3 regions of the Alkalihalobacterium sp. APHAB7 genome follow, and region 1 is predicted to be linked to each of the others. Evidence: riboswitches for the same ligand, from Rfam matches in the RefSeq annotation. Region 1 holds a riboswitch; each other region holds the start of a gene.
What was found. Region 1 has a riboswitch for cyclic di-GMP ahead of ACNSTQ_RS13230 (type II secretion system protein). Riboswitches for the same ligand answer to the same signal wherever they lie in the genome.

Region 2: linked by a shared signal. The riboswitch ahead of ACNSTQ_RS08820 (hypothetical protein) and the one ahead of ACNSTQ_RS13230 (type II secretion system protein) in region 1 are both predicted to bind cyclic di-GMP.
Region 3: linked by a shared signal. The riboswitch ahead of motA (flagellar motor stator protein MotA) and the one ahead of ACNSTQ_RS13230 (type II secretion system protein) in region 1 are both predicted to bind cyclic di-GMP.

The regions. Positions count from the first base shown of each region.
Region 1 covers NZ_JBLWFS010000012.1:56,110-58,362, forward strand. Annotated here, with positions in the region: gene ACNSTQ_RS13225 (sensor domain-containing diguanylate cyclase) at 1-393, shown strand, start outside; cyclic di-GMP riboswitch class II at 657-737, shown strand; gene ACNSTQ_RS13230 (type II secretion system protein) at 947-1,330, shown strand; gene ACNSTQ_RS13235 (prepilin peptidase) at 1,458-2,216, shown strand; gene ACNSTQ_RS13240 (type IV pilus modification PilV family protein) at 2,223-2,253, shown strand, end outside.
Region 2 covers NZ_JBLWFS010000006.1:181,492-183,744, reverse strand. Annotated here, with positions in the region: gene helD (RNA polymerase recycling motor HelD) at 1-1,214, shown strand, start outside; cyclic di-GMP riboswitch class I at 1,273-1,363, shown strand; gene ACNSTQ_RS08820 (hypothetical protein) at 1,408-1,791, shown strand; gene ACNSTQ_RS08815 (hypothetical protein) at 2,064-2,222, shown strand.
Region 3 covers NZ_JBLWFS010000013.1:65,261-67,513, reverse strand. Annotated here, with positions in the region: gene ACNSTQ_RS13875 (protoglobin domain-containing protein) at 1-15, shown strand, start outside; gene ACNSTQ_RS13870 (HD-GYP domain-containing protein) at 90-983, shown strand; cyclic di-GMP riboswitch class I at 1,139-1,223, shown strand; gene motA (flagellar motor stator protein MotA) at 1,404-2,204, shown strand; gene motB (flagellar motor protein MotB) at 2,197-2,253, shown strand, end outside.

The sequences.
Region 1 (2,253 bases):
TGTCAAATCGCAAGACTGATGGAAGAGACGATAGGGGAAAATGGGATTGTCGCTCGCTATGGCGGAGAAGAGTTTGTCATTCTTTTAACAAACACAAATTCAACTGTCGCATACATGAAAGCGGAGGATTTACGTACGCGAATTGCACAACACCAGTTCCTCATTCATAACGATCTCAATGAAGGAGAAGTGACACCGATCCAGGTCACGGCAAGTATCGGTGTGGCAACGAGCGATGATGAAGAGTCCAATCCCGTTTCACTGGTCCGCCAAGCCGACCGGGCAATGTATACGGGAGCGAAGCAGAAAGGCAGGAACCGTGTAGCGGTGTATGGGGATGGACATGGAGTACAAGAAGCAGCAGCAACGTTGGAAGATACATTGACGAGATAACGACATTTATTTTCTAATAAATATTACTATTGTCATTTTTGTGACTAAAGTCACGAGTTCGATATAAATTCCAAATAAAATTTTATCAAAAAGTATTTTAATTTAGGAGAATCTTGCTATAATCAGAGCTATAAGGGTGAAGCAAACAGACTAGTAAATTAAAGGGAATTTAACAACTCTAATGACCAGAGGAGTAGAACTTGTTATAATAGGTTTGAAACAGAAGGAATTAGGGTATTTATTACTAGAATTGTTCAATATATTGAAAATAAAGGCGCGATGAAATACGACTTGTATGTGGGCACCTAAGTCGTACGGAGCTAGTGGTGCAACCGGCTTTTACATATGACAATCTTCGGAGGTGGTCTAGTAAAGGTTATTTTTTTACTCTTAAACTGTCACTTTATGACAAATTAAGGTAAAAAAGTTAGCAAACAGCGTCAAAAACATCATTATTAGGTCAACTCTAGCAACAAGAACGTAGTCACGGTTTTGAGAGCAGACAAGCTCAAAAAATAAATTAATTATGAGAAAAAAGGGAGAGATTTATTAAATGAAGGCACTAATTCAAAAACGTCTTAAAAACCAAAAAGGTTTAACACTAATCGAGTTACTAGTTGTAATTGTTATTTTGGGGATTATTGCGGCGATAGCGATTCCACAGTTAACAGGCAATAGGGATGCTGCAGCTCAAGCTACAAATACGCAAAATCTTAAATTATTGCAAGATGGAGTTCAAAGATATTATGTAGAGGTTGGAGATTATCCAACATCAGCAAATTTAAAAGAAAAATTAGGTCTTGATCCACTTCCAACTCCAGTAAAATTTGCTGGATGTGATGATAGTGATTTCAAATACACATTAGAAGGTGAAGGTGCAAATGCAAAGATAAAAGAAGTTGATATTGAAACTTCTAAATGTATCAAAAATGATTAGTACAATAGTGAATTATATAAACTTTAAGAGTGTAATGAGTTAGGATTTTTTAACATCAAACAGCTGTCGCTAATACATGAGGCGGCAGCTGTTTTAAAAAAAATTTTACTAAATGGAAGGAAGGAAAATGATGTTGTTGGTTGAACTTTATGTAATTTTAATTAGTTTAATACTAGGTAGTTTCTTCAACGTCGTAGCCATTCGTCTATTAAAAAAAGAATCAATCGTCTTCCCTCCTTCTAATTGTCCATATTGCAAGCACAAACTTTCAGTATTAGATCTGGTCCCTGTATTCAGCTACGTATTTTTAAAAGGAAAATGCCGTTACTGTAAAACTAAAATTTCTCCATTATACCCTTTTGGAGAGTTATTAACAGCAACATCAATTTTTATTGTTTATAAATTTGTCGGTCTACAACTAGAACTTATTCCAGCACTTCTTTTAACTGTTTTGCTTGTTATATCCGTCATAACCGATATTCGCAAACAACTTATTTTAGATGTGGTTACGTTACCAATGCTTGGATTATTGATTATAAGTCGGCTTTTTATTGGGACGGAACCGTTTTGGTACTATTTACTTGGTGGGGTTGTTGGTTTTGCATTGTTACTACTGATTGCTATCGTCAGTCGAGGTGGTATGGGTGGTGGTGATGTAAAGCTTTATGCGGCGATCGGTGTTGCATTAGGGCCGTGGATGACGGTTATGAGTCTCGTGTTAGCATCATTTGTTGGTACCTTTATCGGTGTTTTATTAATGGTCACTGGTGTTATTAAACGAAAACAACCTATAGCGTTTGGGCCTTTTATTTTTGTGGGGACCATCGTTGCATATTTATTTGGTTATGATATATGGAATTGGTATATTAGCATGTTGCAGGGGTGACAATCAATGAACAATCAAGAGGGAATGACATTAGTAG
Region 2 (2,253 bases), on a different contig from region 1:
GGATGAAAGAGTATTTTTACTCATTAGATCAAAGTTTACCGATACCTAATCGAATGAATTTAATCTCAGAATGGTTATTAAAGGAGTTACGGACCTTTGAGCTTCAGCAACGAAAAGAAGAGTGGGTTGAACGAGAAATGGAGCTGTTAGATAAGGGAGCCTATTTAAAAGCCTATCAAAAGCTACAAAAAAACAATCAAAACAACGATGAATTTTATGATTTTGACCGAGAACAAGAAATACTTGCTGGGATCATCGTGAAGAAACGCTTAAAGAAAATTAGAAGATATATTGAAAATCTAAAGTTTGTTGATGTGAAAGCAACGTATATCCAATTATTTAAGAAAACAGAGTATGTTAACCGGTATTTGGATCAATTACCGAAAGAGTGGGCTGATATTTGTCTTTCAACAACCGAAAATATTGAACAAAATCATCTTCGCTATGAGGATGCGACACCTCTTCTTTATTTAAAAGGTCGGCTCCAAGGTCTTCAGGTGAATACGTCGATTCGTCATGTGTTTATTGACGAAGCACAAGATTATTCGCCGTTTCAATTTGCATTCATAAAAAGCTTATTTCCACGTGCAAAGATGACTGTGCTTGGCGACTTGAACCAGTCCATTTATGCGCATTCTTCCGTCAACAGTTTTGAAGCGTTACGTTATTTATTTCAAGAAGACGAAATGGAGCAATATCAGCTAACACGTAGTTACCGTTCGACTTACCAAATCGTCGAGTTTACGAAAGATATTATCGGTGCAAATATTGATCCTTTTAATCGACAAGGTGAAAAACCGACGATTCAATCAGCAGAAGATGAAAATGACCTTCATTCAAAAATAGGCAAGAGAATTAAAACACTTCAAGCCAATGGACATGAAACAATTGCAATTATTTGTAAAACGGCTGAGGAAACAGAGAATGTATACGAACATCTAAAAGAATCACTGCCTCTTCGAATGATAACAAAACAATCGACAGGTTATGAAGCTGGGGTGCTTGTCATCCCATCTTATTTATCGAAGGGAGTTGAGTTTGATGCCGTTATTATTTACGATGCTTCAAACTCAAAATACCACGAGGAAAGTGAACGGAATTTGTTTTATACCGCGTGTACAAGGGCGATGCACTCACTCGACCTTTTTTATATCGGGGAACTGACACGTTTTCTCGATAAAGTTCCAAAAGAAACATGTAGAAATGAATATTAGATCTTTTGGGTTTCAGTATTCTAGAATTGTTGTTAAGATAGTAATGATATAAAACAATCGTACGAAAGGGCAAAATCATTGAAAAGTGATGACGCAAAACTATAGGGGCTTCAGTTAATGTTAATTAACTATGCTAGCCAGTTGCCGAAAATGGACCTCCGTGCGGTTTAGTAAATAAGGAGGAAGTAGTATTTTGTTTGTCCGAATTAAATTGGAAGATTTCAGCGAATTGAACAAGATTTTAGCTTATGCTGGGTATACCGAGGATTCTGTTTGTCTCTATTTAAATTATGTCGAATGTAAGTTGACGATTAGACCTGGACCTGGACGTAGTAAACGTTTGGTCGTTTTATTGGAATGTAAAAAAGCTTTGTCTAAATATCAATTGGACAGATTAGTAGTTATTCTTGAAGAGGTCGCCAATAAAAAGGGGTTTCAAGGAATTGAGTTTACCGAAAGATCGAATGAAATCTCCCCGTCGCTTCTACAATACCGTGGATACAAGTATAAATTTGGCGGTCATATTAATCCTTATCTTAATGGACGTGACGGTACGTACGTTCTTGATTTTTTATAGGTGCGCGACATGAAGAGACCCATTTAATAGGTAAGGTTAGAGAGATTTATGAAGTAAATGGCAAATTTTATTTTGAAGGTCGTAACATGTGAAGGCTGTCTTACATGTTGCGGCTTTTCTTTATAGACTGGAGTTGCTTTTATTGATCTGTTCTTGAAGTTAAGGTGCATAAAATGGGAATTGTTTGTACGAATTATCAATAAAAAAAGAGTCGTATGACGATAGCTTTTAACATATACATGAATGACTTAACAACTTGGAGGTGTTACGAGATGATTCCGTCCATTTTAATTACGATTGCTCTGGTTATTATCGTCATTCGTTCAGGTTATGTTGCTCTTAATATGCTAAAATCCTATAGGAGAACAAATATATTAGATCTTTTATACCATTTATCCATTTTTGTAATAGCTTTATCTTTTTTAATATAGGGTATTTGTAGAAGAGAATAGTAAAGACTAC
Region 3 (2,253 bases), on a different contig from region 1:
AATTACTGTATTTAAGTTTAAAGGACTTTAATTTTCTTGATATTGGGGCCTATGAAATTAGTAATACGGATTTTGGGAGAATCACTTGGGTGGACGAAAAGCTCGTCGAACTTGTAAAAACTAAACGATATATCGGTCCGGATAAGCTAGTGGGCAGAAGGTGCTATGAAGGAATTCATGGAAGAGTCATTCCCTGTCCACAATGCCCCGTCTTAAAAAACACAACCGAACCGATCTTAGTATCCATAGAAGACAAGGAAGAAGCTAATTATTTTAAAATAAGGCAATTACCTGTAACGGAAGTTTTTCATTTATCTCGATCGATCTTATTAATGCAAGATACAACAAAAGAAGCGAAAATGATGTTCGATACACTGGATAAATTATTGCAATTAGCTGAATTTCGAGATGATGATACAGGAAATCATATTAATCGAATTGGAATCTTGTCCGGCATGTTAGCACGGTTAGCCGGAAAGGATGAAGCATTCGTCGAGCAAATTGCGATTGCTGCAAAGTTTCACGATATTGGTAAAGTAGGTATTCCTGATTCTATCTTAAATAAAGAAGGAAAGCTGGACTCTAAAGAGTGGGAATTTATGAAAACTCACGCTGACATCGGTCATCAAATCTTATCTAATCTCGATATTCCTATTATCAAACTAGCGGCATCGATCGCTCATACCCACCATGAGTGGTGGAATGGACACGGTTATCCTAATGGAATGAAAGAAATGGAGATCCCGTTTGAAGGTCGAGTTGTAGCAATTGTTGATGTATTTGATGCGCTCCTATCAAAACGTGTGTACAAAGACGCTTTTCCACCTGAAAAGGTGAAGAGCATCATAGAAGAGGGACGCGGTAAGCAATTTGATCCGAAGCTCGTTGATTTATTCCTTCGCCTTTGGGATGAGTTTCTGACGTACCACCTTAAAATGGTGAATGACAGCGGGCAAGAAGTTCCTGTGAAGCATCATTTATAGTTTAATGGTTTGAAAGTTAAACGAATAGTGAAGGACAAGGAAGTGAGGAGCCTTGTCCTTTTATACTTTAATTTTTCAGTCGCTTGAATTAGTTTCATTTTACTACTTAAGATTTCCTATTTATTAACCGATATTATCTAAAACAACAGAATAACCTTCGAAAATGGCAAACTTGTTGAAAAATAAGGACGCAAAGTCACGGGCCTAAAGCACTTATGTCATGGTCGCCGGACTACCGATAGGGTTGGGATAAAAGTTTTAAACCAAGTTTAAATGGTTTTGTACTTTTTATAAGAGCCTATCAATCTAATTGGTAGGCTTTTATTATTCGACCTTTAGCCCATGTAAGACAGAAGGGGATAAAAGGAGGTTTATCGTTATTTTTCTTTTTGAAAACTATAATTTAGAATGGGTGAGATCATGGACAAGACATCAATTATAGGAATTATTTTAGGCGTTGCCGCTATTCTATTAGGTTTAATTTTTAAAGGAACGAGTTTACTTGTTTTACTTAACCCTGCAGCATTATTTATTATCTTTTTCGGCACAGCTGCTACGATTTTAATTGGGTTTCCTGGGAACGAAGTGAAACGGATCCCTAAATTATTTAAAGTATTATTTCAAGATCAAAAAAATCCAAACGTGAATGATCTTATTAAAACGTTTGTAGACCTCAGTTCATTAGCTAGAAAAGAAGGCCTATTAGCCCTAGAGAGCCAAGTGGAAACGATTGAAGATCCTTTTTTAAAGCAAGGAATGAAAATGGCTGTCGACGGAATGGAAGCTGATTATATTCGGGATACGATGGAAGAAGAACTAACAGCGATGGAAGAGAGACATTTAGCTGGTGCAGCTATTTTCACACAAGCAGGTACATACGCTCCGACGTTAGGAGTTTTAGGGGCGGTTCTCGGGCTTATTGCCGCACTAGGTAATTTAAATGATATGGACGCCTTAGGTTATGCGATTGCTGCAGCATTCGTTGCAACTTTGTTTGGTATTTTCACAGGATATGTACTGTGGCATCCATTTGCCAATAAGTTAAAAAGAAAATCAAAACAAGAAATAATGATTAAAAGCATGATGATCGAAGGGGTGTTGTCCATCCAGTCAGGAGTTGCACCGAGAGCGATTGAAGAAAAGCTAAGAGTCTATGTTCCATATTCCGACCGCGCTAAACTTGGAGAGGCTGTAAACCGAGGAGAAAGTGTCAATGGGTAGACGACGAAAAAAGAAACATCACGAGGAACATATCGATGAATCGTGGCTA